One region of the Pseudomonas sp. HP_14 genome, then DNA from elsewhere that is predicted to be linked to it. Evidence: predicted binding sites of a transcription regulator. Region 1 holds the regulator's gene; each other region holds the start of a gene.
The links. The regulator FliA, encoded in region 1, starts transcription of late flagellar genes. The targets are predictions, from matches to a motif close to CTAAAGTTTNNNNNNNNNNNGCCGNTAA.
Positions count from the first base shown of each region.

Region 2: the regulator FliA is predicted to act here: its motif matches at 2,567-2,594, upstream of ACYASS_RS14665 (methyl-accepting chemotaxis protein).
Region 3: the regulator FliA is predicted to act here: its motif matches at 7,919-7,946, upstream of ACYASS_RS25825 (methyl-accepting chemotaxis protein).

Region 1 covers NZ_JBTOQI010000033.1:40,897-52,716, reverse strand. Annotated here, with positions in the region: gene flhA (flagellar biosynthesis protein FlhA) at 1-635, shown strand, start outside; gene flhF (flagellar biosynthesis protein FlhF) at 647-1,975, shown strand; gene fleN (flagellar synthesis regulator FleN) at 2,091-2,924, shown strand; gene fliA (RNA polymerase sigma factor FliA) at 2,921-3,661, shown strand; gene ACYASS_RS17895 (chemotaxis response regulator CheY) at 3,953-4,327, shown strand; gene ACYASS_RS17890 (protein phosphatase CheZ) at 4,347-5,135, shown strand; gene ACYASS_RS17885 (chemotaxis protein CheA) at 5,174-7,447, shown strand; gene ACYASS_RS17880 (protein-glutamate methylesterase/protein-glutamine glutaminase) at 7,686-8,864, shown strand; gene ACYASS_RS17875 (flagellar motor protein) at 8,864-9,604, shown strand; gene motD (flagellar motor protein MotD) at 9,611-10,498, shown strand; gene ACYASS_RS17865 (ParA family protein) at 10,543-11,331, shown strand; gene ACYASS_RS17860 (CheW domain-containing protein) at 11,446-11,820, shown strand, end outside.
Region 2 covers NZ_JBTOQI010000022.1:93-6,106, reverse strand. Annotated here, with positions in the region: gene ACYASS_RS14690 (hypothetical protein) at 95-511, opposite strand; gene ACYASS_RS14685 (XRE family transcriptional regulator) at 708-1,424, shown strand; gene ACYASS_RS14680 (DUF1654 domain-containing protein) at 1,569-1,820, shown strand; gene ACYASS_RS14675 (hypothetical protein) at 1,926-2,123, shown strand; gene ACYASS_RS14670 (pyocin activator PrtN family protein) at 2,120-2,362, shown strand; gene ACYASS_RS14665 (methyl-accepting chemotaxis protein) at 2,630-4,261, shown strand; gene ACYASS_RS14660 (DUF2025 family protein) at 4,422-4,745, opposite strand; gene yiaY (L-threonine dehydrogenase) at 4,778-5,926, opposite strand.
Region 3 covers NZ_JBTOQI010000046.1:66,038-77,857, reverse strand. Annotated here, with positions in the region: gene ACYASS_RS25850 (carbon-nitrogen hydrolase family protein) at 88-894, opposite strand; gene ACYASS_RS25845 (flavin monoamine oxidase family protein) at 910-2,589, opposite strand; gene ACYASS_RS25840 (Lrp/AsnC family transcriptional regulator) at 2,884-3,345, opposite strand; gene oxlT (oxalate/formate MFS antiporter) at 3,754-5,046, shown strand; gene ACYASS_RS25830 (gamma-glutamyltransferase family protein) at 5,047-6,636, shown strand; gene ACYASS_RS25825 (methyl-accepting chemotaxis protein) at 6,752-7,795, opposite strand; gene ACYASS_RS25820 (FUSC family protein) at 8,199-9,272, opposite strand; gene ACYASS_RS25815 (YjfI family protein) at 9,441-10,061, shown strand; gene ACYASS_RS25810 (PspA/IM30 family protein) at 10,077-10,784, shown strand; gene ACYASS_RS25805 (rhomboid family intramembrane serine protease) at 10,879-11,433, shown strand; gene ACYASS_RS25800 (DUF2491 family protein) at 11,481-11,820, shown strand, end outside.

The DNA of each region.
Region 1 (11,820 bases):
CCCACCTTAACCAGATTCTCTACAAGCACTCGCACGAGCTGATTGGCCATGAAGAAGTGCAGCAATTGATGCAATTGCTGGCTAAAGGCTCGCCTAAACTCGCTGAGGAGCTGGTACCGGGCATCCTTTCGTTGTCGGCGTTGCTCAAGGTATTGCAGGCGTTGCTGTCTGAACAGGTACCGGTTCGGGATATCCGGACGATTGCCGAGGCTATCGCCAACAACGCTCAACGGAGTCAAGATACCGCCGCATTGGTGGCTGCTGTTCGGGTCGGTTTGAGTCGCGCCATCGTGCAAAGCATTGTAGGCATTGAGCCGGAGCTACCAGTTATCACGCTGGAGCCAAGGTTGGAACAGATATTGCTCAATAGTCTGCAGAAGGCTGGTCAGGGTCAGGAAGAAGGCGTTCTTCTCGAGCCGAGCATGGCAGAGAAACTTCAGCGTTCGCTGATCGATGCCGCCCAGCGTCAGGAGATGCAAGGCTTGCCAGTGATTCTGCTGGTAGCCGGCCCGGTTCGGGCGATGCTGTCGCGGTTTGGGCGGCTGGCTGTACCGAATATGCACGTGTTGGCGTATCAGGAAATTCCTGACAACAAGCAAGTAACCATCGTAGCGACTGTCGGGCCTAACGGCTGAGGTAGTGAGTCATGCAAGTTAAGCGATTTTTCGCCGCCGATATGCGTCAAGCCATGAAACTGGTTCGTGATGAGCTGGGCGCTGAAGCGGCCATCATCGGCAACCGGCGAATTGCCGGTGGCGTCGAGCTGACTGCTGCCCTGGATTACAAGCTGTCCGCGCTGGCGCCTCGCGTCCCGAATATCGAGCTTGAGGACGAGTTGCGCAAAACCCAGTCGCGCATCGTCTCGGCTCAGGCAGAACTGAACAATCGTGGTGACAGCGACGGCGCGACCAATCGCCAGTTGTTTGCCGGTTTGCCATTGAGCGCCGCTGACACTCACATCGAGCCGACTCTGGAAGAGCCGCCGCGTCCCTTTGTGCAGCCACAGGCCGCACCGGCTGCGCCAGCAGGTAATCAGCGCGGTTACGACTCGATGCGTTTTGAATTGAACGGCCTGCGCGAGCTGCTGGAAGTCCAGCTTGGCTCCCTGGCATGGAACCAGTTGCAAGGCAGCCGTCCGGCACAGGCCAATCTGTGGCGCCGTCTGCAACGTGTCGGCTTGTCCGGCCCGCTGTCGCGCGACCTGCTGGAAATGATCCCTGATATCGACGAGCCGCGTCAGGCTTGGCGTATGCTCTTGGCGCACCTGGCGCGCATGATTGAAGTGCCTGACGTGGAGCCGCTGGAAGAGGGTGGTGTGATTGCCATGGTCGGCCCTGCCGGCATGGGCAAGACCACCACGCTCGCCAAGCTGGCGGCGCGCTACGTACTCAAGTACGGCGCACAGAATATCGCTTTGGTCAGCATGGACAGTTTCCGTATCGGTGCTCAGGAGCAACTCAAGACATTGGGTCGCATCCTCAATGTGCCGGTGACTCATGTCGATCCTGGCCAGTCGCTGGCGCAGGCGCTTGATCCGCTGCTGCGCAAGCGTGTCGTGTTGATCGATACCGCCGGCCTGCAAGCCAGTGATCCGGCGTTGCGCATGCAGCTGGAAAGTCTGGCAGGGCGCGGCATCAAGTCTCGTAATTATCTGGTACTGGCAACCACCAGCCAGAAACAGGTGCTCACTGCGGCCTATCACAGCTACAAGCGCTGTGGTCTGGCGGGATGCATCCTGACCAAGCTGGACGAAACTGCCAGCCTGGGTGAGGTGCTCAGCCTTGCGATCAGTCATGAGCTGCCAGTGGCCTATCTGACTGATGGCCCACGAATTCCTGATGATCTTCACCTGCCTCGCAGGCACCAACTGGTGTCGCGTGCGGTCAATGTGCAGATGCAAGAAGAGCCAAGCGAAGAGGCCATGGCGGACATGTTCGCCGACCTTTACCACAACCCCAACAAACGGGTCGGTTAAGTGAAGCGAACTATTGGACGTTACCTGCATCGATGGTCTGCCCGGCATGGCTCTTCACTGAGCGTGTCGCCCGCAATCTGGCTACGGTCTACGCAAGACAAGGTAAAGAAATAACATGGGCAGCATGCATCCCGTACAGGTGATCGCGGTGACCGGCGGCAAGGGTGGCGTCGGTAAGACTAACGTGTCAGTGAATCTTTCGCTGGCCTTGGCCGAGCTCGGCCGGCGCGTCATGCTGCTGGACGCCGACCTTGGCCTGGCGAATGTCGATGTCCTTCTTGGCCTGACGCCTAAACGCACCCTTGCTGATGTGATCGAGGGCCGTTGTGAGCTTCGCGACGTTTTGTTGCAAGGTCCGGGCGGGATTCGAATCGTGCCTGCCGCTTCCGGCACCCAGAGCATGGTTCATCTGAGCCCGGCGCAACATGCCGGCCTGATCCAGGCGTTCAGCGACATTGGCGACAATCTGGATGTGCTGGTGATTGACACCGCAGCCGGGATTGGCGAGTCAGTGGTCAGCTTCGTCCGCGCTGCTCAGGAAGTGTTGCTGGTGGTCTGTGACGAGCCTACTTCGATCACCGACGCCTACGCGCTGATCAAGCTGCTCAATCGCGACTACGGCATGAACCGTTTCCGGGTTCTGGCCAACATGGCCCAGAGTCCGCAGGAAGGTCGCAACCTGTTTGCCAAGCTGACCAAGGTGACCGACCGTTTCCTTGACGTTGCCTTGCAATATGTTGGCGCCGTGCCTTACGACGAATGTGTTCGCAAGGCCGTCCAGAAGCAACGTGCCGTATACGAAGCTTTCCCACGCTCTAAATGCTCACTGGCGTTCAAGGCTATTGCGCAGAAGGTCGATACCTGGCCACTGCCTGCCAACCCTCGCGGGCATCTTGAGTTCTTCGTCGAGCGACTGGTTTACCAGACAAGCGCAGGGCCTGTTCAATGACCGCGAGCGGCTACCAGATGTACAGCAAGGCTTCCAGAAACTCGCAATATGAGTTGATCGAGCGGTATGCTCCGCTGGTCAAGCGCATTGCGTACCACTTGCTGGCGCGTCTGCCAGCCAGTGTTCAGGTCGAAGACCTGATTCAGGCGGGCATGATCGGCTTGCTGGAAGTGTCCACCAAGTACGATTGCACCAAGGGCGCGAGTTTCGAGACTTATGCCGGGATTCGTATTCGCGGTGCGATGCTTGATGAAGTGCGCAAAGGGGACTGGGCGCCACGCTCTGTTCACCGCAATACGCGCATGGTCAGTGACGCAATTCGCTCAATTGAAGCTAAAACAGGTCGCGACGCTAAAGATCACGAAGTTGCGGCCGAACTCCAATTGAGTCTCGATGATTATTACGGGATTTTGAACGATACCTTGGGCAGTCGCCTCTTCAGTTTTGACGACCTGCTACAGGACGGCGAACATGAAGGGCTGCATGAGGATGGCGCAAGCGGTTCGCTTGAGCCGTCGCGCGACCTGGAGGATGAACGCTTCCAGGCTGCGTTGGCAGATGCAATTGCCAACTTGCCTGAGCGTGAACGTCTGGTCTTGGCGCTGTACTATGACGAGGAGCTGAACCTCAAGGAAATCGGTGAGGTCCTGGGGGTCAGTGAATCGCGAGTCAGCCAGTTACACAGCCAGTGCGCCGCTCGTTTGCGGGGGCGTTTGGGAGAGTGGCGAGCGCGTTGACAGGCGGTATGCGTCCTTGGTGATGGCGTGTCGCGTGTGAGCAGGCTGTGCAAAGCGTTACGTGGGACAGTGGACAAGGCTGGAGCCGTACAGGTATTTCGCTCCACGGACTGTAGAAGCAATAGCTTTAATGCAGCCCGTGGATTTGCTGTGCGGTTTCCATAGTTGTTGATATACCAAGCCCGTCGTCGTTTTCGCACAGCCGATGTGAGCTGTGCCGGTATTGATTGAACAGCGCGTTCAGGTGCTGAACGCGTCAAAGACTGCTTGGAGGTCGAATTGGACAAGAACATGAAAATCCTCATCGTTGATGACTTCTCAACGATGCGGCGGATCATTAAAAACCTGCTACGTGATCTGGGCTTCACCAACACGTCCGAAGCCGATGACGGGCTTACCGCGTTGCCGATGCTGGAAAGCGGTTCTTTTGACTTTCTGGTAACGGACTGGAACATGCCTGGCATGACCGGTATCGACCTGCTGCGTAAAGTACGTGCCGATGAGCGCCTCAAGCACCTGCCGGTGTTGATGGTGACCGCAGAAGCCAAGCGCGACCAGATCATTGAAGCGGCTCAGGCCGGCGTCAATGGTTATGTCGTCAAGCCATTCACGGCTCAGGCGCTGAAAGAAAAGATCGACAAGATCTTCGAGCGCGTCAATAGCTGATGTATGCCGCGAGGGCTCTATGGAGAACAACGAAACGTCAATGGGCGAGTTTGAAGCGACCCTGAAGAAACACGCTAGCGAGCTGGTGACGAGCCTTGAAAAAGGCCGTTTCGGCGACGCGGTGCAATTGATCCACGAGCTTAACCAGGCTCGGGATCGCGGTCTCTATCAAGAGATCGGCAAGCTGACTCGCGAGCTGCACAGTGCGATCGTCAATTTTCAAATTGACCCGAACATGCCGCAAGCTGAAGAAGTGTCCCAGATCACGGATGCCACCGAACGCCTGTCGTATGTTGTCAGGCTTACGGAAAACGCAGCTAACCGCACCATGGATCTGGTCGAGGAAAGCACCCCGCTGATCCATAGTCTGAACGATGAGGCCAAGGCCTTGAGTGCTGACTGGGGGCGCTTCATGCGCCGTGAAGTCGGCGCAGAAGAGTTTCGTGAGCTGGCGCGGCGTGTCGATGGTTTCTTGACGCGCAGCGAACAGGATACCCAGAAGGTTTCCTCCCACCTCAACGATATTCTGCTGGCTCAGGACTTCCAGGACCTTACCGGTCAAGTGATCAAGCGCGTCACGCAATTGGTCACTGAAGTGGAGAGCAATCTGCTCAAACTGGTGCTCATGGCCAGTCATGTCGACCGCTTTGCGGGCATCGAACATGACGACGAATCCATCCGCGCAGAAAAAGATCCACAAAAACATCTCAAACAGGGTGAAGGTCCGCAGATTCATGCCGATAAACGGGAAGACGTTGTGTCCGGACAGGACGATGTAGACGATCTGCTATCGAGCCTGGGCTTCTAAGTCTGGTCTGTTGACGGTTAATTTTAGGGAGCACCCCAATGAGCTTCGGCGCCGATGAAGAGATCCTTCAGGATTTTCTGGTAGAGGCCGGCGAAATTCTGGAGCAGTTGTCTGAACAGTTGGTCGAGCTGGAAAGCCGACCGGATGACGCAGATCTGCTCAATGCAATTTTTCGCGGTTTTCACACTGTAAAAGGGGGCGCCGGCTTCCTCCAGCTCCATGAGCTGGTGGAGTGCTGCCACATCGCCGAGAACGTCTTCGACATCCTGCGTAAGGGTGAGCGTCGCGTTGATTCGGAATTGATGGACGTGGTCCTGGAAGCGCTGGATGCGGTCAACGCGATGTTCAGCCAGGTGCGCGAACGTAGCGAAGTCACTCCGGCTACACCGGAACTGCTCGCGGCACTGGCGCGGCTGGCTGAGCCAGCATCGGCTGACGAAGCTCCTGCGGCTGAAGCCTTGGAAGAAGTAGAAGAGGCACCTGTTGAAGCTGCCGCTGAAGCCGCTTCAGACGAGATCACTGATACCGAATTCGAGCACTTGCTTGATCAGCTCAATTCCGCGAAAGAGCAGCCAGCGGCTGCTGCCGCGCCGACCACTGGCGCAGCGGCATCCGATGAGATCACCGATTCGGAATTCGAATCGCTGCTCGATCAGTTACACGGCAAAGGCCAGTTTGCTGCAGACAGTGCAGCGCCTGCTGCCGTCGCTCCAGCTGCCGCACCCGCTGGCAAAGCGGAAAGCGGCGACATCACCGACGATGAATTCGAAGCGTTGCTCGATCAGCTGCACGGCAAGGGTTCGTTCGATCCTTCCGCCGCAGCGGCTCCTGCACCTGCTGCGGCGGCACCTGCTGCCAGCGCGCCGGCCGGTAAAGGCGACGAAATCTCCGATAACGAATTTGAAGCACTGCTTGACGAGTTGCATGGCAAAGGCAAGTTCGAGCCTGACGTAGCTGCGGCGGTTGCTGCACCTGCTGCGGCCGTGTCTGCGCCTGCCAAGCCAGCAGCACCGGCGGCCAAGCCTGCTCCGGCTGCAGCGGCCAAACCGGCAGCCGCGCCAGCGCCCGCCAAGGCTGCTGCACCTGCTCCTGCGCCAGCCAAGCCAGCTGCGCCACCGGCCGAGAAACCGGTCGCCTCGGAAGCGGAAACCACCGTACGGGTTGATACCGCGCGCCTGGACGAGATCATGAACATGGTCGGCGAACTGGTGCTGGTGCGTAACCGTCTGGTGCGCCTGGGTCTCAACAGTGGCGACGAAGCCATGTCCAAGGCGGTTTCCAACCTTGATGTGGTGACAGCTGACTTGCAGACCGCGGTGATGAAGACCCGGATGCAGCCGATCAAGAAAGTGTTCGGTCGCTTCCCGCGACTGGTACGTGACCTGGCTCGCCAGCTCAAGAAAGAGATCAACCTGGAACTGGTCGGTGAAGAGACCGATCTGGACAAGAACCTCGTAGAGGCGCTTGCCGATCCACTGGTCCACTTGGTGCGTAACGCGGTCGACCACGGTGTAGAAACCCCGGAAGAGCGTGAGGCATCAGGCAAGCCGCGTGGCGGACGGGTCATTCTCTCTGCCGAGCAGGAAGGCGACCACATCCTGTTGTCGATTTCAGATGACGGCAAGGGCATGGACCCTAACGTCTTGCGCTCGATTGCGGTCAAGCGTGGCGTGATGGACAAGGATGCTGCTGATCGCCTGAGCGATACCGACTGCTACAACCTGATTTTCGCCCCAGGGTTCTCGACCAAAACCGAGATCTCCGACGTGTCGGGCCGTGGTGTGGGCATGGACGTGGTGAAAACCAAGATTGCCCAGCTCAACGGTACGATCAACATCTACTCGACCAAGGGTCAGGGCTCGAAGATCGTCATCAAGGTGCCGTTGACCCTGGCAATCATGCCGACCCTGATGGTGATGCTGGGCAATCAGGCCTTCGCATTCCCGCTGGTCAACGTGAACGAGATCTTCCACCTGGACCTCTCGACTACCAACGTTGTTGATGGTCAGGAAGTGGTGATCGTGCGTGACAAGGCACTGCCGCTGTTCTACCTCAAGCGCTGGCTGGTCAGCTCGGCCGTCCACGAAGAGCAGCATGAAGGGCATGTGGTGATTCTTTCGGTAGGCACCCAGCGTATCGGCTTCGTTGTCGATCAGTTGGTGGGCCAGGAAGAAGTGGTCATCAAGCCGCTGGGTAAAATGTTGCAGGGGACACCTGGCATGTCTGGCGCCACCATCACTGGTGACGGTCGCATTGCCTTGATTCTCGATGTGCCGAGTATGCTCAAGCGGTACGCCGCACGGCGTATTTGATTCTGGTGTCACGGGCAGACAACTGTCCGTGACGCCTGGTCAGGCGGTGTCGAAAACGCTGCAAATGGATGCGAGGCAATAACAATGACGAGTCGCAGACGCAGTTGGCAAAAGAGCGTGTGCGTCCCGTGACCTTTTGAGGCCTGCTTCGATCGGTTTTTCTGTCGTTGGGTGAAGCTTGCTTCAACGGCGCGTCGCATAGCGCAGCAGTTTCCGTGCAGCCTGTAATGGAGTGTTTATGGTAGTCAAGGTATTGGTGGTGGATGACTCCGGTTTCTTCCGCCGCCGCGTCACGGAAATTCTTTCTTCAGACCCAAACATCAAGGTTGTCGGTACCGCGAGCAACGGCAAGGAAGCGATTGATCTGGTGCTGTCGCTCAAACCTGACGTGATTACCATGGACTACGAAATGCCCATGATGGACGGCATCACTGCTGTTCGCCAAATCATGCAGCGCAGTCCAACCCCGGTGCTGATGTTCTCCTCGCTGACCCACGAAGGTGCCCGCGTTACGCTGGATGCCCTGGACGCCGGTGCGGTGGATTTCCTGCCCAAGAATTTCGAAGACATTTCGCGTAACCCGCAGAAGGTCAAGCAACTGCTGTGTGAAAAGGTCCACAGCATCTCGCGCAGTAATCGCCGTGGCTTGAGTGGTTCGGCTCCGGTGGCAGCGCCTGCAGTCGCCCCGGTTTCATCTCCAGCTCATGCCCCGACTCATACATCAACTGCGGCCCCTGCCACCGGCAGAACGGCCAGCCCGGCTCCAGCGCGCCCGATAACTCCGCGTGCGGCAGCTGCGCCCGCTCCGGCGGCAAGCGGTTCGCACCCGCCGTTGTCGGGTACGCCCAAGCGCAAGGCTTACAAGCTGGTCGCTATCGGCACCTCGACGGGCGGCCCGGTCGCCTTGCAGCGTGTGCTGACTCAGCTGCCTGCCAATTTTCCTGCGCCTATCGTACTGATTCAGCACATGCCCGCAGCATTCACCAAGGCCTTCGCCGAGCGTCTGGACAAGCTGTGCAAGATCAGCGTCAAGGAAGCGGAGGATGGTGACATCCTGCGCCCAGGTCTTGCGCTCCTGGCTCCAGGTGGCAAGCAGATGATGATCGATGGTCGCGGTGCAGTGAAAATCCTGCCGGGCGACGAGCGTCTGAATTACAAGCCTTGTGTGGATATCACCTTTGGTTCGGCGGCCAAATCCTATGGCGACAAGGTGCTGGCGGTCGTGCTTACCGGCATGGGCGCGGATGGTCGTGAGGGCGCGCGTTTACTCAAGCAAGGTGGCAGTCACGTTTGGGCTCAGGACGAAGCAAGCTGCGTGATCTATGGCATGCCAATGGCGATTGTCAAAGCTGACCTGGCGGACGCGATTTACAGTCTGGACGATATCGGCCGGCACCTGGTGGAGGCGTGTGTCTGATGGATGTTCTGAGTCTGATCGGTCTCATCCTCGCGTTCATTGCAATTGTCGGCGGTAACTATCTGGAAGGTGGACATTTGTCCGCCTTGCTCAATGGTCCTGCGGCATTGATCGTCATTGGCGGTACCTTGGCAGCATCAATGCTGCAGTCGCCCATGAGCGCTTTCAAACGGGCTATTCAGATCGGTATCTGGATTCTGTTTCCGCCGCGCATTGATCTGGCGGGCGGCATCGACCGGGTGGTCAACTGGAGCATGACCGCACGCAAGGAAGGTTTGCTGGGGCTTGAGTCGGTTGCCGACGCCGAGCCTGATACCTACGCTCGCAAAGGCTTGCAACTGCTGGTGGATGGGGCTGAGCCACAAGCGATTCGCAGCATCCTGGAAGTCGATTTTCTGACCCAGGAGCATCGTGATGTCCAGGCCGCCAAAGTATTCGAAAGCATGGGCGGCTATGCGCCGACCATCGGCATCATCGGTGCGGTGATGGGCCTTATTCACGTCATGGGCAATCTGGCCGACCCGAGTCAGTTGGGCAGCGGTATTGCCGTGGCGTTCGTAGCCACTATTTATGGCGTGGCCTCGGCCAACCTGATTCTGTTGCCGGTTGCCAACAAGCTCAAGGGCATTGCCTTGCGCCAGTCGCGTTATCGGGAAATGCTGCTCGAAGGTCTGCTGTCCATTGCCGAGGGTGAGAACCCGCGCTCCATTGAACTCAAGCTGCAAGGCTTCATGGAGTAATACGCCATGGCTCGACGTCGTCGACCCGAAGAGCACGAAAATCACGAGCGCTGGCTGGTGTCTTACGCGGACTTCATCACGCTGCTGTTTGCCTTTTTTGTCGTGATGTATTCGATTTCGTCTATCAACGAAGGCAAGTACAAGATCCTCTCCGAGGCCTTGGTCGGTGTATTCAACGACTCCGAGCGCAGCATGAAGCCGATCCCCATCGGTGAGCAGCGCCCACTGTCGGTCAAACCGGCCGAGCCCCTGGTCAGGGACAGCGAGCAAGTCGACGCGGGCATCGGCCAGAACACCACTGATCCGCTCAAGGAAATTGCCGACGATGTACGTGCGGGCTTCGGCGACCTGATCAAATCCAATCAGATGACGGTGCGCGGCAACGAGCTGTGGATTGAAATCGAACTCAGCTCAGGCTTGCTGTTCGGTAGCGGTGACGCTATTCCGAGCGACAAGGCGTTCACGATCATTGAAAAAGTCGCGAAGATCATCAAGCCATTCGACAACCCGATTCACGTCGAAGGTTTTACCGATGACCAGCCGATCAGCACCTCGCAGTTTCCGACCAACTGGGAACTCTCTTCGGCGCGTTCGTCGAGCATCGTGCGGATGCTCGCGATGGAAGGGCTTAACCCCGCCCGCATGGCCTCGGTAGGGTATGGCGAATTCCAGCCAGTGGCTTCCAATGCGACGGCCGAAGGGCGTGGTCGCAATCGTCGGGTGGTGCTGGTGATCTCCCGTAATCTGGACGTGCGCCGTAGCCTGACCGCTTCAGGCTCGGCCAATGCGCAACCGGATGCTGCCTTGCGCCGTGCTGGCACACAAACTGCACCTGCGCCTGTCAACCCGGCGGTTCGCAGCAATACCGTCAATTCTTCGTCACCCGTACGATAGTCGTTTCTCGGTATGGCCACGCCATTACGGGAGGAAGAGCACACATGAGAGTCTGGGCAGTAGCCAATCAAAAAGGTGGCGTGGGTAAAACCACTTCGACCATCGCGTTAGCGGGGCTGTTGGCCGATGCCGGCAAGCGCGTGGTTGTGGTCGATCTCGACCCCCATGGCTCGATGACCAGTTACTTCGGTCACGACCCTGACCTGCTTGAACACAGCGTCTTTGACCTGTTCCTGAATAAAGGCAATATCCCCGATGGCCTGCCCGGCCAGTTGTTATTGCCGACCAGCGATCAACGCATTTCCCTGCTGCCTTCGAGCACTGCACTGGCCACGCTTGAGCGCCAGTCACCCGGCCAGAGTGGCCTGGGGCTGGTAATCGCCAAAAGCCTGGCGCAGCTCTGGCAGGATTTCGACTACGCCTTGATCGATAGCCCACCCTTGTTGGGTGTCTTGATGGTCAATGCATTGGCGGCGAGTCAGCAGTTGGTGATCCCGGTGCAGACTGAGTTCCTTGCCGTCAAAGGTCTTGAGCGCATGGTCAACACCCTGGCGATGATCAACCGCTCACGTAAAGTCCCGTTGCCCTACACCATCGTGCCCACCTTGTTTGACCGGCGCACACAGGCGTCCATGGGGACCCTTAAATTGTTGCGTGACAGCTTTCCCGAACATGTCTGGAAAGCTTATGTGCCCGTGGACACCCGTTTGCGCGATGCGAGCCGCAAGGGTGTCACGCCTTCTCAGTTCGACAACAAAAGCCGTGCGGTACTGGCCTATCGGGCTTTGCTCAAGCATTTGTTGTCCGAGCAGCTCGTGGCGCAGGTGGCTTGAGATGAGCACGCAGTCTTTATTTTCGACAGGCACGCAGAACCATTCAAGTCGGGGCTTACATTGGCCGATAACTCATTCAAGCGGTAATCGCGTCAATCATTGTGTGGCACCTGTATGAACCTGAATCGGCCTGTAGAGATAGCAACACGACCGCAGTTGGCGCTGCAGTCTTATCTGGATGCGCTGCTTCAGGACGCCACTGAAGATCTGCCCGAAGTATTGCCGGACGAGCCGAAGCTCGCGGAAGATGATTTTGAAGCAGCGGTGCGTGAAGAGCAGGAGCATGACAAGCGCATGCAGGCTCTGGCGACACCGATTGCCGTGGCCGTTGCTGCACCTGCGCCTGTTGCCGTACCCGTTGCGGTTGCTGCGCCGGTGCAGGTCCCGGTCGCCGTCCCCTTGGTGGCGCGGGTTGAAGTTGAAGTCGTGCCGGAAGTTGCAAAGGTGGTTTCGGTACCGACAGCAGAATTGATCGAGCCGGTTGCCGAT
Region 2 (6,014 bases), on a different contig from region 1:
TTGGCGAGACGGAATATCTGACGATGCAGGTTCTACGTCTCGCCAACAAGTTGGCTCCTACACAAAACGCATTTCAAATCAGGTCGTGCATGCATCACCTGCTGGACGGAGCGCCGCGCTTGCCCGTACTCGCCATCACGATCGACATCACTAACTCATGCAGTCGCTGTACCCGGTTGCGGTAAGTCCGGTCAGCACCTTCGGCAATCCCCGCGGTGCGCATCTGCTCGCGCACCGGCACCAGTTCGCAATAACGTTGTGTGGCGAGTCTGGCCAACGCCGCGTGACCCGGCGTGCGCTGCAACTGAGCGACGGCACGATCTATGGCCGTGGCGATGGTGTCCATGCCTGTGCCACCACCATCCAGAATGCGCGAGCCCGGTGTGCTGCGCGGTGGTGCCCCGCCCCATTCAATCAATGCCCCCAACTGGCTGCCCAAACCGCCACCCAAACCTTGCTCGCGGGTTTGCTCGCCCCAATGCACCATCAGCTTTTCGATTTCCTTGATCATTGCTGTTGCTCTCCATCAACTCAATACCCGCACAGCAGGCATCGTGAAAAACCCAAGGCGTGATTAATCAACCTGACCGAAGCCAGGCAAATCGTTGCGGACCTGTGGGATGAACAAAAAGATTAGCAATCGCTAATATTTACATCAATAGCAAAATGTAATTTACTGTCTGCTAACGCAAAGCGATGATTGAGCCATGGATATTTACGAACAACGTCTCAGAGCCCTTCGCCATGCTATGGCCGGCCTCACCCAGAAAGACTTCGCCAACCAGTTCGGCCTCGACGCCTCTTATCTGTCGCAGTTATTGAACGGCCATCGAAAACTGGGGGAAAAAGCGGCTGCTACCCTGGAGGGCAAGATCGATCTCGCCCCAGGCACACTGGTCTCTCCAGAGCCTTCGGACAGCGGTGACCTGCTGGAACGAGCGAAGCCAAAAGCAGCAGCACCCGTTGACACCCGGAAAGTCATGGAGTCTTTGGGGTTCATCACCATCCCGCATCTGAACGTGGCGGCCTCGATGGGCTACGGCCTGGTCCCGGAACATCAGGTTGAAGTCATCCGTGAAATGACGGTGCATCTCGACTGGCTGAAAACTCAAGGCGTGCCGTACTCAAGCCTCGAAAACCTGGCGATCATCACCGGCGATGGCGACAGCATGGAAGGTACCTTTCGCGACGGCGACTCGCTGCTCGTTGATCGAGGCATCACCGAAATTCGAACCGATGCGGTTTACGTGTTCACCCTGGACGGCGATCTGTTCATCAAGCGTCTACAGAGAATGACCGGTGGAGCACTGCGTATGATTTCGGACAACCCGGTTTATCCGCCGATCATGATCGATGGCGCTGACCTTGAGAAAATCCATATTCAGGCGCGGGTATTACTCGTCTGGAACGCCCGAAAGCTGTAGCCCTCAATGCGATCTGCAACGAGCCCGCCGATGCGGGCTTTTTAATGCCCCATTCAAAAAAGAGTACACACGTACTCCTTTTCTCTTGCCGTATGGTCGCCCGATAATTACTGTATGTATATACATAACACCAAGGAGGAACTCATGTCCAAGACGCAACCCAGAGCGCTCGTCCCCCCCACATCACTGGAAATGCTGGGGGCGCGTATTCAGAAAATCCTCACATCACCGGCCGCTCGTAAGGAGCATGCCGCGCTCGTTTACAAAGCGCCGGACGAAGCTCAAGAGGACTGGGATCAAATCATTGATGCCATTACCGAGACCGATGGCGTGTACGCAACCCTTCAGGACGACGGGTCTGTACGCGTCTTCTGGGATGTTCCTGCTCAAGACTAAAGAATAGAAACAGGGTCACCATGGAAATATTTAGCAAATGCTATTGTATAATTATTTAGCTATTGCTAATTTAATCTCGTACCCAATCATTACCGAGTACGAGACATGAAAAAACCACAGCATCACCCTCGCTGCCAGGTGTACCTGCACCCGGCAGCCACTTCGAATCCTGCTGCGATCCACGCTATCCAGCAGCAAGTCGGACTTTTACTGATCATCACACCGAAAAAAAAGCGTTCACAGAGCAACGCACCGTTAACACGTACGGATGAAATCAACCCTTGGGGAGGTGATGCAGCATGAGCCAGACACTCAACCAACTGCGGTCTGAATTCGCAACACCGTGCCCGACGTTAAGCGCCGTTCGGGAACGGTATTTCTCCCACATATCGAGCGATCGCTACCTGATGCGGAAAATCAGCAGTGGCGCAATTGCCCTCAAAGTCACTCGACTTGGCGGCTCCAGCAAAGGTCAGCCTGTGGTTTATCTGCACAACCTTGCGGATTATCTGGATGCCCAGGACCAGTTACAGGCCGCGTGACCCGAGACTGCCGCTGTCATACAGCGGCATCACGCTAATGCTCACCAAGCAACAATCACGCAGACATATCAGCCTGTAACTCAAAAATCAGATTGCCTTGGTTACATGGAGAAGCGTCTATCTCAACGGTTTTCGTCACAACATTGATTTTCATCATTTTTTTCAGCTCATTACTGGATATTTCCAAATAATCAGCTAAGCGGCCTCAAGCTGAACCGTTTAACGTCGATAGGCTACTAACGTTTTCCCTTCCGACAGGCCCCTCGCATGAACCTGAGAAACCTCAACATCGCCCCCCGGTCGCTGCTTTGCTTTGGCTTTTTTGCCGTATTGATTACAGCCTTGGGTCTGTTCTCCTTGCAGCAGTCCGCTGGTTTGAAAGAGTCACGAGAGACGTTGCAGGACAACGTACTGCCTACTATTCAAGCCATCGAACAGATCAAAACTGATCTGGTGACAATCCGCCTGGGCAACACGGGTCTACGGGCGGCGCAAAATGCTGAGGGTGCCAAACGTCAGCTCGAACGCATCAGTCAGGCTCGCGCGAGCCTGGAAGCCGATGTTCGCAAGTTAAAACCCTTGCTGGTTACTGAAGCTGGCCAGAAAGCATTCTCCGGTATGGAGCAGCATCTGTCGGCTTACCTCGGTGTTCACTCGCGCTTCCTGGATGCCGTCGAACAAAAACGCGAAGACGTTATCAATGCGATGACTATTTCGACCGGAGAAATGACCCTCTCAGCGGAAGTATTGAGTAAAGACATCACCGAGGTTTCGCGTTTGGCAAACCTCAAGATGGCTGAATCTGGCGCCGCTGCTGACCAGACCTACTCCCAATCCCGTAATGTCACCATCGCCGCGATCCTGATCGCACTGGCCGCGACACTTGCACTGGCAGCGCTGTTTACCCGTAGCCTCGCCGCGCCGATCGCCAAGGCCTTGGCGGTTGCTCAGCAAATTGCCGCCAACGATCTCAGCAAGCCAATCGACATTGATGGCAAGGACGAACCGGGCCGACTGCTGCAAGCGCTGTCGGTGATGCAACAAAACCTGCGCCGCACACTCGGTGAACTGGGCGACTCCTCGTCGCAACTGGCATCGACCTCCGAAGAGATGACCGCCGTTACCGAGGACTCGTTGCGTGGTGTGCAGCGTCAGAACGATGAAATCAATCAGGCTGCCACAGCCATTAATCAGATGAGCGCGGCGGTTGAAGAAGTGGCACGCAACGCTTCGCTGGCTTCCACAGCTGCGCGTGATTCGAGCCAGTCGGCAGAAAACGGCAGCAAGCGTGTCGGCGAAACCGTGAGTGTGATCAATGAGCTGCACCAGGCGGTCGGCGTGACTGCGGTCGAGATCGATGGCCTGGCCGTGCAGGTTCAAGGCATCAGCGGCGTTCTGGACGTGATTCGCGGTATTGCTGACCAGACCAACCTGCTCGCACTCAACGCGGCGATTGAAGCGGCACGCGCGGGTGAAGCGGGTCGTGGCTTTGCGGTAGTAGCGGACGAAGTTCGCGCGCTGGCGCACCGTACTCAGCAGTCCACCGCCGAGATCGAAAAAATGATCGCCTCGATTCAGGACGGTGCCGGTAAAGCAGTCAGCGCCATGGGCCACAGCAGCGAACGCGCACGCGCGAGCCTTGATGTCGCTGAAGCGGCAGGCCTGGCACTGGCTGAAATCACCGCGGCGATTGTGCAGATCAACGAACGCAACATGAGCATTGCCTCAGCCACCGAAGAGCAAGCACAAGTCGCCCGCGAAGTAGACCGCAACCTGACCAGCATCCGAGACCTGTCATTGCAGACATCGGCAGGTGCCAACCAGACCTCGGCGGCCAGCAGCGAGCTTTCGCAACTGGCGGTGGGCCTGAATCAGCTGGCGCTACGCTTCAAGATGTGAGGATGAGCTGCACCGTGCCCCTGACGCGGCGCAGTCTCACGGAAACATTGGAACTGTAGGAGCTGCCGAAGGCTGCGATTGCGCTGTGTCAGCGATAACTGATCGCAGCCTTCGGCAGCGCCTACAGAAATGCATTCCAATCCTGAGGATGCATTTAGCTCTAAACCCTCACCCGCCGCTCCACCACTATCTCCGGCAAATCCAGACGTCGCATGTACACCCGCAATGGCTCGCTGATGCGCAAGCGGTCGTCGATGTTCTGCTCTAAAAGCAGTTGAAGGCGCTCCCGACTGAGGGTCATGAGTTCATCTTTCCCGGCCGTCCAGACGAATTCACAGGCCGGAATAATGCCCTCATCGCTGACATCCATACCGAACGAATCTTCGCTAAAACGCACGATGTATCGCTGGGCCTTGTGGTGGTAACCGACGAAACCTGCGAGGTCGTCGGCTGCTTCGCAAATAGCGCTGGAGGTGGTTTTCATCAACAGTCCTGCCTCAATGAGTGGGGCGCCAATTACAGTGCGCGGCGGAAGATGTCTTCTATTTGCGCCTGATCAGCGGGACGCGGGTTGGTCAGACCACAAGCGTCTTTCAACGCGTTGGCTGCCAAGACCGGGAAGTCCTCTTCCTTCACGCCCAAGGCGGTCAGCCCCGGCGGAATATCGATGGAACCCGCCAACGTACGAATCGCGGAAATCGCGGCACGGGCTCCCTCCTCCGGAGCCAGACCGCGAATGTCGGCCCCCATGGCATGCGCCACATCCGTCAGGCGCGCCGGGCAGACTGCGGCATTAAAGCTCTGCACATGAGGCAGCAATACCGCATTGCACACGCCATGGGGCAAGTCATAGAAACCACCGAGCTGGTGAGCCATGGCATGCACGAAACCCAGAGATGCGTTGTTAAACGCCATGCCTGCGAGGAACTGGGCATACGCCATGTTTTCTCGTGCCTCCATGTCTGATCCATCGTCCACTGCACGGCGCAGATAACCGGCGATCAGTGACATAGCCTTCAGAGCACAGGCATCGGTGATCGGCGTGGCGGCGGTCGAGACATAAGCTTCGATGGCGTGCGTCAGCGCGTCCATGCCGGTAGCAGCAGTCAATGATTTGGGCATTTTGGCCATCATCGCCGGGTCGTTGACTGACAACAGTGGCGTGACGTTGCGATCGACAATGGCCATTTTTACGTGGCGCACTTCGTCAGTGATGATGCAAAAGCGGGTCATCTCACTTGCAGTGCCTGCCGTTGTATTGATGGCGATCAGCGGCAATTGCGGGTTCTGCGAGCGGTCCACACCTTCGTATTCGCTGATGTGTCCACCGTTAGTGGCACACAGGGCGATGCCTTTGGCGCAGTCGTGAGGCGAGCCGCCACCTAGCGAGATCACGAAGTCGCATTCACGCTCACGCAACAGAGCCAGGCCGCTCTCGACATTGCTCACCGTCGGGTTGGGTTGCGCACCGTCGAACACCACCGAGTCAATGCCCTGCTCCACCAGCAGACCTGCGATGTGGGCCGCCAGCCCAGCCTTGGCCAGACCTGCGTCGGTGACAATCAGTGCTTTGAGAAAACCGTACTTACGGATCGCCTGCATGGCCTCATCGAGACAGCCGAGGCCCATGATGTTCACGGCGGGAATGAAAAAGGTGCTGCTCATGATGGAACCTCGGCGTGGTCGCCTGCGCGTGGAGAATGCTTACAGCATGCGCGCGCCGAGGAAGGGGGAATTGATCTGGCTCAATGAA
Region 3 (11,820 bases), on a different contig from region 1:
AACGCGGCAGAGCGGTAGGAGCGAACTTGTTCGCGAGAAGGGCTACGCGGTGTGTCAGGTACGGGCGTCTCGCGAACAAGTTCGCTCCTACCGGTCCTCAATTACCAAGCCGCCATACAACTCCGGCCGTCGGTCATTGAAATAGGTATTGATCGACCGCGACTGCTCCATCACCTGTCGATCCAGCGTGCCCCAGATCAGCACTTCATCCTGTTGCGCCACGGCCATGCGGCTGCCGTCCGGGGCGCAGAGGCTGCTTAGCCCGCAGTAATGAATGTCGCCTTCGCTGCCACAGTAGTTGGCGTAAACCACGTAGCACTGATTCTCGTAAGCCCGCGCACGCACAGTCACTTCGGCGACAAAATCGTAGGGCGCCATGTTAGCCGTCGGCACCAGGATCAACTCGGCACCTTCCAGAGCCAGGCGTCGAGTGTTTTCCGGAAACTCCACGTCGTAACAAATCAGAAAGCCCAACCGCCAGCCGTTCAGTTCCACAACCGGAAAGCGGTCTTCGCCAGGGCTGAACATCGCCTTGTCCAGTTCGCCGTAAAGATGCGTCTTGCGATAGTTACAGAGGGTCTTGCCGTGGCCGTCGATCAGCTGAACTGAGTTGTAGATCAGGTCGTCAGCACCCAACTCTGGATACCCGTAAAGGATCGCAATATCGTAACCCTTGGCTATCGCGGCGATGTCACCCGCCGCAAAGCCATCGCTGGGCTGCGCCAATGCGCGTGCTGCCTCTGCACCAATGTTGTAACCGGTGAGGAACATCTCCGGGCACACCAGTAGCTCTGCCCCAATGGCCGCCGCCTCCCGAGCCTGATCATCCAGACGTTGCAGGTTGCCGCCGATATCCAGTGGCAATGGCGGGCATTGGTAAACGGCGATGCGCATGGTCGAGCCTCTTGTTCAGTCGGCGAGGGCGATGGGGCCAATTTCGTGGAATACATCGCCGGGGCCTGGGTTCTTGGCGTGGGTCTTGCCGCCGAAGTGGGTCATGATGCCCCACACCGCATTCAGTGAGGTCTGTACGGCACCTTCAACCCATGCGGGCGTCCAGGATACGTCGTCACCGGCGATGAACATGCCGCGCTGTTCCACGGGCATGTCCTGCTGCATGAAGTGCGCATACATGCGCTGGTTATAACGGTAATGCCCCGGCAAGGCGCCCTTGAAGGCACCGAGGAAATGCGGGTCCGCTTCCCATGAAACGGTAATCGGGTCGCCGATGATCCGCGCTGCGATGTCGACTTTAGGGTAGATCTTTTTCAGCGCGTCGAGTGCCAGTTTGACCCGCTTGTCGATGGGCTGCGGCAACATCTTCAGCGCATCGCTCATCCACGAGTAGGACAGACAGATCACGCCGGGCTTGTCGTCGCCGTTATCAAACAGATAAGTGCCGCGGGTCAGGCGATCCGTAAGCGTCATGCTCATCAGGTCGCGGCCGGTGTCCGGGTCTTTATCCTTCCAGAATGGACGGTCGACCATCACGAAGGTTTTCGACGATTGCATGTAGCGTGTACGGTCCAGTGCCATCCACATCTTCTGTGAGAACAACGATTCTTCACATTCGATCTGAGTGGTCAGCAACCAGCTCTGGCAGGTGGTCAATACGGCGGCGTAGTGGCGAGTGTCGCCCCAGTTGTCGGTGACGGCCAGAAGACCATCTTCGGCCCGGGCAATACGTTTCACTCCGGTTCGCGGTGCACCATGATGCAAAGACGCAAGGCTGGTGCCTTCGGGCCAGTGGGCGCAGTGCTCCGGTGCGTGACGCCAGATACCCAGTGGTACTTGCTCTACCCCGCCGACGATCAGGTGCTGATGATCGTCGCAGTTGGTCATGACCACTCTGAAGATTTCCAGCATCGAGTTGGGGAAATCCGAATCCCAGCCGCCGGTGCCGAAACCGACCTGGCCGAAGACTTCGCGATGGTAGAACGACAGTTTGGCGAATGCTTTGGAGGTGGCGACGAAGTCATAGAACGTACGGTCGTCCCACAGCGGAACCAAGGTGTTCCACAGTTCTTTGAGGCGCGGCACATCGCGGTCGCGGATGGCTTGCTGAATGTCCTTGAAGCCCGAGCCCTCTTCCAGCGCATCCGCCCAGGCGTCGGCTACTTCCTGAAACATCGCGGGCAAATCAGACAGTTTCTGCGCGTAGTAAGTAACGCCTTCGAGATCGATAACAGTACTGCCCGAGGCGGCAGTGAGGGGGTTGGGAAACGGTTTTGATTCCAGACCGAGCTTATCGACGTAGTGGTAGAAGGCGGTGGAAGACACCGGAAAGCGCATGCCCCCCAGCTCCGCAATAATGCCTTCAGTACCCTCAAAGGCTTGGGAGCGCAAACGGCCGCCCATTTTCGATGCTTCGTAAACCACGGGTTTCAGGCCCAGTTTCATCAGCTCATAGGCTGCCACCAATCCTGCGATCCCGGCGCCCACGATCGCTACTTCCTGACCGTGATTTTCTGCGGGGATACTGCCCAGCCCGGCGGGATGCTCGATCCAGTCGTCGAAAGCGAAAGGAAAGTCCGGACCGAAGATGGTGATCGGCTTCTTGCCGTCTGCGGGGTGGCGATTGTTTTTCATGACTGACCTGGCTGGCACGCGAAAGGGACAGTCTAGACAGGAGCTGAGACGTAAATAAGACGCAAAGTGTCGTCGTTATGCAGTGGTTTTGTGCGATGTGACGAAGTTGATAGTCGCTTTGACTAAAGCTGTCGGGTTGAACGCACACCCCTGTAGGAGTGAACTTGTTCGCGAACGGCTTTGCAGCAATCGTCAATCTGGCAACGCGATTTCAGCAAATGCACCGAGTAGTGGCCATTGCTGCCGCTGCGCGCCAGATCGCGAACAAGTTCACTCCTACCGGGATTCGTCGTTCTAAACAGGCTGCCCGCGATCAATCTTGCTACTCAGGATGATCGACGTCGTGGTCTTTTCGACCCCATCAACGCTGCCGATCAGGTCCAGCAACTGGTCCAACTGCTCGGGTGAATCAGTGCGTAGCCAGGCCACATAATCAAACTCACCACTTACAGCGCAGAGTTGCTGAACCTGAGCCAGGCTGCTCAGGCGGCGCAGCACCTCCTTGCCCGAACGCGGTTGCACGGTGATGCCGACATAAGCCTGCAAACCGCCGTCGACCACGCGCTGACTCAGCCGCACGCCGTATCCGGTGATGACCTTCGTGCTTTCCAGCCTGGCCAGTCTGGACGTCACGGTCGTCCGGGCAATGCCCAACTGCCTGGCCAGCATTGCCACGCTTTCACGGGCATTGAGTTGCAAGGCCGCAATCAATTGGCGGTCGATTTCATCAAGAACTGGCTGGCGCGTCGTGGACAAGAGCATCTCCTTCAAGGCAGCAGGCATATTACCTGTGGTGGCTGCCAATGGGAGCAGCGAGCTAAAACGAAGCAGAAGAATCATTCTGGTGCGCGCCAAATGCGTCGGTAACTGCACTAAAAAAGCCAATGTGTCCGTTAAGCGACGTCTTGTGTCTTGCCAGCGTTAGAGGCATCCGGATTGTAGGCGTAGAGTGAAGGTCGTTAATAAGTTTCCTGCAACTATACTTTAAGCATTGTAATGCCGTTATTTCGACTGCGGCTTCGGAAGTTTAAAGTGTGGGCGATTGTTTTTTATAACGTTGGTCGGCGGGGCAAGTTTCGTGGCTTCTGTTGTGTTCGCTTAAATAATATTGGCATGCCACTTGCTGAGCAAGACACATAACCCACTTGCACAGTGAGATTCGTTATGGTCAGCAAGACGCTTACGCTAGAGCAGTCAGCCGTCGGGGCTTTCAGTTCGCGGTGGTATCAACTGGTTATCGGCATGGTTTGTATGATGGCCATTTCCAGTCCGCAGTATGTGTGGACATTATTTACCGGGCCATTAACGCAGAAGCTGGGTGTTTCATTGGCCCAAGTGCAAATAACGTTCTCGCTGTTAATTATTCTGCAGACCTTCTTTTCACCGGCCCAAGGCTGGTTGATTGATCGCTTTGGCCTGCGCAAGTTGATCGCCACAGGCTGTGTTCTTTCCGGGTTGAGTTGGGTGCTGGCCAGTCAAGCGAGTTCACTGACGTCGCTGTATTTGAGCTATGGCCTGTTGGGTGGGCTCGGGACAGGCATCGTGTATGTCGGGATAGTGGGCTTGATGGTGCGCTGGTTTCCTGACCGTCGCGGTCTGGCGGCGGGCGCGGTAGCGGCGGGCTATGGCATGGGCGCCATGCTCACGACTTTTCCGATCAGCAATAGCCTGAAGGATGTCGGCATGGAGTCGACGCTGATGACCTTTGGCCTGATCCTTGGGGGCGTTGGTTTGCTGGCTTCGCAGTTCTTGCGGCAACCGCCTGCGCAAGTTGCCGAGCAGCCGGTGCCGATTGTAGGCAAAGTTGTGGCCGATATCGCTCCGCGGCAAATGCTCAAGACGCCTATCTTCTGGCTGATGTTTGCGATGTTTACCATGATGTCCACCTCGGGCCTGATGGTCACTTCGCAAATGGCCAGTTTTGCCAAAGACTTCGGCATGACCAATGTGATGGTGATGGGTATGGCCGCATTGCCATTGGCGTTGACGATCGACCGGATCTGCAACGGGCTGACGCGTCCCTTGTTTGGCTGGATCTCGGATCGCTGGGGCCGGGAAAACACCATGGCCTTCGCGTTCTTCTTTGAAGGCGTCGCCATGACATTGTGGTTTTTGACCATCGATAATCCAGTCCTTTTCGTGCTGCTGTCGGGCGTAGTGTTTCTCGGCTGGGGGGAAATTTTCTCGCTGTTCCCGTCGACGCTGACTGACACCTTCGGCAGTAAAAATGCCACGACCAACTACGGCTTCCTGTACATGGCGCAGGGCATTGGCTCTATCTTCGGCGGTCCGGTCGCGGCACTGCTGCACCAATATGCAGACAGCTGGATTCCGGTGTTTGCCGTGGCCATTTGCTTCGACATCATTACTGCGGCACTGGCCTTGTTCGTTCTCAAACGCATGCGCAGTCACTGGCTGGCGAAGAACACTGCACAGCCTGTAACCCAAGGAGTCTGAATGCTTAATACAACGCTCGCTGCCCGAGGCATCGCCGTCGCACCTCATAGCCTTGCTGCGCAATCGGCACTGGCGGTATTACGCGATGGTGGCAATGCCATTGAGGCGATGGTCGCGGCTGCCGCTACGATTGCGGTGGTGTATCCGCACATGAACAGTTTGGGTGGCGACGGCTTTTGGCTGATTGTCCCGCCTGAAGGCGAACCGATTGCCATCGACGCCAGCGGCCCGGCTGGTAGCCTGGCGACAATGGAGCACTACGCCGGGATGACGCGTATTCCAGTTCGCGGCCCCGGCGCTGCGTTGACAGTTGCAGGTACCGTCGGCGGGTGGCAGGAAGCGTTGCAGGTCAGCGCTGAAATGGAAGGGCATCTGCCCCTGTCCCGGCTGTTGTCCGATGCGATTTTCTATGCTGATTCCGGAATCCCGGTCACGCCGTCGCAGCACTTCGCCACGACAAGCAAAAAGGCTGAGCTACAGGGTATTCCGGGCTTTGCCGAAACCTTTTTGCAGGAAGGACAGGTTCCTGCTGCGGGTAGCCTGTTCAAACAGACCCGTCTTGCGGGTACTTTGCGAATATTGGCTGAAGAGGGACTCGACAGCTTTTATCGCGGCGCTCTTGCCGACTCTATTGCCAAAGATCTGCAATCGGTGGCGGCGCCAGTGACGCGCAGTGATCTGGCTGATTATCGCGCCAGGCGTGTACGGGCGTTAACGCTCAAACACAGCGCAGGCACCGTGTTCAACATGCCGCCGCCGAGTCAGGGGTTGGTGTCGCAGCTGATCCTCGGCATTGCCGATCATGCAGGCCTTGGCCAGTGCGCGGCCGACAGTGCCGAGCATATCCATACCCTTGTTGAAGCCACCAAGCTGGCGTTTGCTGTGCGCGACGAGCACATCACCGATCCAGAGCACATGACTATTGATCCGCAGGCCTGTCTTGAGGCGAATTATCTGCACGCTTTGGCCGAACGCATCGACCCACAGCACGCCGCCGCATGGGGTGAAGGTAAAGGGCCAGGCGACACGATCTGGATGGGCGTCATCGACAGCAACGGGATGGCGGTGTCGTTTATCCAGAGCATCTATCACGAGTTCGGCAGCGGTGTTGTGTTGCCCGAAAGCGGCTTGAACTGGCAAAACAGGGGAGCCTCATTCAGCCTCGATCCCCACCACTTGCTGGCGCTGAAGCCGGGCAAGAAGCCGTTCCACACATTGAACCCTGCTGCGGCCCGTCTGGCTGACGGACGCACGCTGGTTTACGGCACCATGGGCGGTGATGGTCAGCCACAGACGCAGGCTGCAGTGTTCAGTCGTTATGCGGTGTTCGGTCAGCCGTTGCAGCAGGCCGTCACGGCACCGCGCTGGCTGCTGGGCAGAACCTGGGGCGACAGCAGCGACACGCTCAAGCTGGAATCACGCATTGCCCCCGAGGTGGTCGAACAACTGGCAGCGTGGGGGCATGAGGTTGAGATACTTGCGCCTTTTACCGAGACCATGGGTCATGCTGCTGCAGCGGTTCGCTTGCCCAATGGTTCTTTCGAGGGCGCGTTTGATCCGCGCAGTAATGGGGCGGCTGCGGGGTATTGAGTGTAGTCGCGCAGCAAACGTGGTCCCTGTAGGAGCTGCCGAAGGCTGCGAAGGCGGTGTGTCAGAATAAATGCATCGCAGCCTTCGGCAGCTCCTACATAAATATGATGACTCGCTACCCCTCTATCGCAGGCAATTGCTGCTCAATGACTCCCAGCCAACCCATTCCGGGATAGGTCTCGAAGCCGGGTGTCATTGAATAGCCCTGGATAAGATTGTTCGGCAGGGTGCTGTAACCGCTTGCCTGACCAGCCTTGACCTGCAAATCGACGTTTTGCCCCAAGTGACTTTGCGCATCGGAGCTGGCGATGACTTTGTGGTTTGCATCGATCAGCATCACCCGGCTGCGCGAGCGCTCTTCGTCACTCAAACGTACGCCGTTGATGATCGAGTCCGCCTGGTTTTTCCAGTCGAAGAAGATTCCGATGACACCAATCACCGGCGTCTGCTTGCCAGCCTTGCTGCGCACAGCGGCACTGAACGCACAGGTCTGGGAGCCGTTGAGCAGTGGCTCGACTGCTACTTCGCCCGCGAAATACTGATCGCCGGATGAGTGGCGTACCGCTTGTTTGAACCACGCTGCTTCAGCCACATTTGAACCGATGACCTTGCCAAACGTGCCCGGCCGACCCGAGGCAATGACGCGCCCTTTGGTGTCCGCGACCCAGATGTCCAGGTAAACGGTGTAACTGTCGAGAATGATCCCCAGGCGCTCACTGGCGTGGTTGCCGGTTTCCGGAGTCGTTGTGGTCAGCGCATCAACCAGCGAGGCATCGGTCGCCCACCAGCGAACATCACACGTGCGTTCGTACAGGTTGCGGTCGATGATCTCGATCATGTTCAGCGAAAGATCGGCCAGCCGCTGACCGCGTACGTCGAAGCACATACCGCGGCCCAGATCGGTCAGTTCGTTGACCGATGCTTGCAGATCCTGAGTCAGGCCGCTCGCGATTTTGGAAATCCGTTCAGAGATGTCTTTTACTTCCTCGGCTACCACAGAAAAACCCAGCCCGGCCTTACCCGCATGCGCCGCTTCAATCAGCGCATTGATCGCCAGCAGTCGCGTTTGACGCGTGATCATCTGTATATCGCTGACACCTCGATTCGCTAACGCTTCCACTTCTCGTGAGAGAGTGACGATCCGTTCGGGTTCGATCATTTTTTGTGTACTTCAAAGAGTTATTAGGCGGCAGCCTTCACATAAAAAATGCGCAAAAAAAGGTATAGAAAAAGGGGCTATTAATTGCCCCTTGGAGTGCGGAAGTTTGAACTTCCTCTCTGGTCATCGGCTGATGTCACCGTGCCTTTAGGCAAGCTATCGCAGTTTCGGGAATCTGTCATCTGCCGGTCGGAAAGTAAGAAGTATTTGTTATTTATGTCGTGAGAACGCCAGTTAATAGTCGTTTTCGGAATAAGCACACGTGTGAATTTGTAGTAGGTGTGTTTATGCCGAGTGAATATTTATGACGATAAGGTGACAGTATTTTAGAGGGAATAAAAAGTACCAAGACTCCAACCGTGACCAGAGCAAAAGCAGCCAACATTGTGATTGGCTGTACTGTTCAGATTTTCCAGCGTCTCGAGGTCTTCGCCAGCCGCTGTTGCAGGCCGTCAATGTTGCTCGCCAGTTGCAGCATCAAAAGGTGGTAACCGGTCAATTGCACAGGTATCGGATAACCCAGATCCGGCAGGCTGGTCTCCGAGGTGCGTTGCAGGCGCTCGGTGGCTCCGGTTTGCAGCGCACGAGCCATGCCGATCAACTGGCGACGGGTCTGACGAAACTCGGTATCCAGACGTGCACGCCATTCCGGACCAGCCGCTTGATCCAGATCGTCCGGCCGGATGTTGGCGAGGATCTCCAGTGTGCTCAGGCACATCCGGAAGTGCCCTTGAATGGCATCCAGTTCGACCATGGAAATTCGCACTTCCTTGGACACTGATGGCAGCAGCGAGCGCAGTTGCAGCATTGTCCCGTTGAGACGCGCCACTAACTTCAAGTGCTCATCAGCGGTAACTGGCTGGCCGTGGATGATGCGGCTATACACCTTGGCGCAGTCACGCAAGCCGCTGGCCAGGTTGTAGCGCCAGGAGAACACTGCGTACAGGGGCAGTGCGAAGGAGAAAGCCAGCGCCAGTGCGATACCGATAAGGATGTCGACTGTGCGCCACAAGCCGTCGCTGATCGGGTTATAACCATGGCCTGCGACGATGAACAACGTAATGGCTGACAGCAGAGCAGTGTACCCGCCCTTGCCGATCGCGTGATACGCGAAGAATCCGCACATGACTGACATCATTGCGTACGTCAGCAGCGGCATCTCCAGATAACCTTGCTGTACCACAACCAGCAATCCGAGCCCTGCGCCAATCAACGTCCCGTAGGCGCGCTCGACCGACTTTTTACGGATGTTGCCGTGGTGCTGAAGGCCACCAATCACGATGAGCATCGTGACCGAAGCCCATTCACCGTGGGGCAAGTTGAGTCCGGTGGTCAACAGAATCGTCACCAGCAGCCCGACCGCAATCCGCGCCGCATGGATCAGGCGTGCGTGGCGATAGCGGCGATAAGGATCCAGTAGGGGACGCAAAACGCGACGCAACCAGAAAGGCAAACGGAGAGAGCGGGAATTCGTCATGCGTTTAAAGACCGCGCGGTTTGGGAATCGATCCCGGAGGAGACGCGGGATGGCGTCAGTAAGCCACAGTTGCAGTGAAATGTTTCATCACATGTGAGGTGTTGCGCCTTGGAATTTTTGAGCGTAGCTTGCTCGGCTATCACATGTGATGTCTTGGAAGGCGCTCGGATGGCTCGAAAAACTTCAACCGACTACATGCGTGAAATGCGTGCACGGCTGACGGCAGCCGGGTACGTCAAAAGAGAGCTGTATGTGCTTCCTGAAAACGCTGAAGTCTTGAGAAACGTCGAAAAAGTGTTACGCCAGCCCTATTTGGGGAACCGCATCAAACTGGAGGAATTCATGAGCGAAAATACCAACTGGACCATCGACACGCTGCACTCGGCGCTCGTCGAACTGGACGTGGTAAAGAGTAATGAAGTCGAGTTGACGCTGGTCCAGGGGGCCGAGCCAAGCTTGAGCGTGACGATGAACAACTTCGGCGGCCTGCCGATCATCATTGCAATCGCTGGCGATCAGATTCTTGTGGATTGCGTACTGGTTTACGCCTCGCAGGTAAAAGACGTCGCTGCATTCAACGATACCGTATTGCGCAGTCGGGACATCTTCCCGCTGTCGTCCATTGGTATCGAAACCATGCCCAATGGCGAGACCGTCTACAGCATGTTTGGCGCACTGAGCGCGGCTTCTTCACTGACCGTCATTGTCCAGGAAGTATTTACCTTGGTAGACAACGTGATCCGCGCCGCTGATGCCTACGAAGATTTTTTAACAGTTGACTCACAGTAATCGGGAGACAAATCAATGAGCCTTTGGAAGAAAATGGTTACCGCTATGCGTGGCGGCGCCTCCGAGGTCGGTGAGGCAATCGTCGACGCTCAAGCACTACGAATTCTGGACCAGGAAATCCGCGACGCCGATGCTTCGATGCTCGCCGCTCGCAATCAGCTGATCCAGATCAAAGCCAAGCACAAGCTGTCCGTACAGCGTGTGGATGAGCACGACAAGAACATTGCTAACTGGGAACAGAAAGCCATTGCCGCCATGAACAAGGGCGAAGAAGGTCTGGCTCTGGAGTGTGCGGAAAAGGTTTCTGAGCTGACCGCACTGCGCGATCAGGAAAAAGCCGCTGCTGATCAGTTCGGCATTCAGGTCACCAAGTTGACGGCTCAGGTCACCAAGGCTGAAAGCCAGATCAAAGGTCTGCGTCAGCAAGCCGATATGGCCAAGGCGCGTGACAGCGTGCAAAAAGCGCAAATCAATGCCGCAGCGGCAACTGGCGGTGCCAATGGGCGCCTGGAAACTGCAGTGGGTTCGCTGGCGCGCATCAAGCAGCGTCAGGACGAGCAGGATGCCAAACTGGAAGCCGCAGAGGAACTCGCTGATGCTGCCAACGGTGGTGATCTCGAACGTCGTCTGCAAGACGCCGGTATTGGTGCGAAAACCGGTGGTGCTGCTGACGTTCTGGCTCGCTTGAAAGCGCAGAACCAAGGCGGTAACCCAGGTCAGTAACATCGTATAAAAAGGGGCAGGCGGAGATCCGTTTGCCCCTTTTTTGTCTGGCTGCATTTGTCGGGTTGTTTTGTCTGGTTCTAACGGTACCTACATGAATGTCGGAAACGGGCTACGCGTTATTCTTGGCCTGGCCGCTGTGATGATCGCAGTTCAGGTGATTAACTCGCTGACCGCAAACAGCCTGCTGAGCCATGGTCTGGTCCCCCGAACCTGGGAGGGGCTGCAAGGCATTATTTTTTCCCCGTTTTTGCACGGCTCTGTTCGGCATCTACTGAGTAATCTACTGCCCTTTATCGTGCTGAGCTGGCTGGTGGCAACTGAAGGCCTGCAGCGTTATGTCCGCGTGGTGTTGCTGGTAACGCTACTGGGCGGCCTGTTGGTCTGGGTCGTGGGCAGGCCGACGATTCATGTGGGGGCCAGCGGACTGATCTTTGGGTTGTGGGCTTATTTGCTGGCGCGCGCGTGGTTTCAGCGCAGCCTGATCAGCTTTGCCGTCGCCTTGTTCACGCTGGTCGGCTACAGCGGATTGGTCCTGGGCTTCATTCCCGTGCCGGGCGTCTCGTTTGAATCACACATTGCGGGTGCACTTGCCGGTATTGTTGTGGCCTGGCTGATGCACGCAAAAGGGCTGGTTGAAAATCCGTAGCGCTGAAACTCCAGACATCGCTCGCGCAAAATGAAAGGAAACGCATTATGAGTTGGATCAAACGAGCTTTAGGCCTGGCACCGCCAAAGCCACCTGCCGGGGCTACGTCATTAAACAGCGCAGCGTTGCTCGCACCGTTTGGCCTGGCGACCGGACGCATGCTGGATCTTGATGACTCGCTCAAGCTGCTGCTGGACGGGCATTCGGAACTGGTCGTCCCCAATGAAGAGGTCGTCTGGTCTGTTGGGCATGTTGACCTCGGACAGTCCATTCGCCTGGTGCGGTTCTACTTCGAAGATGAAGACTACTGGATGCAGGTCATGATGAACGGCCCTGCGGCTGAAGACGTTCAGGACGTTATCCTGTTCGGCTACAGCAGCGTTGTGA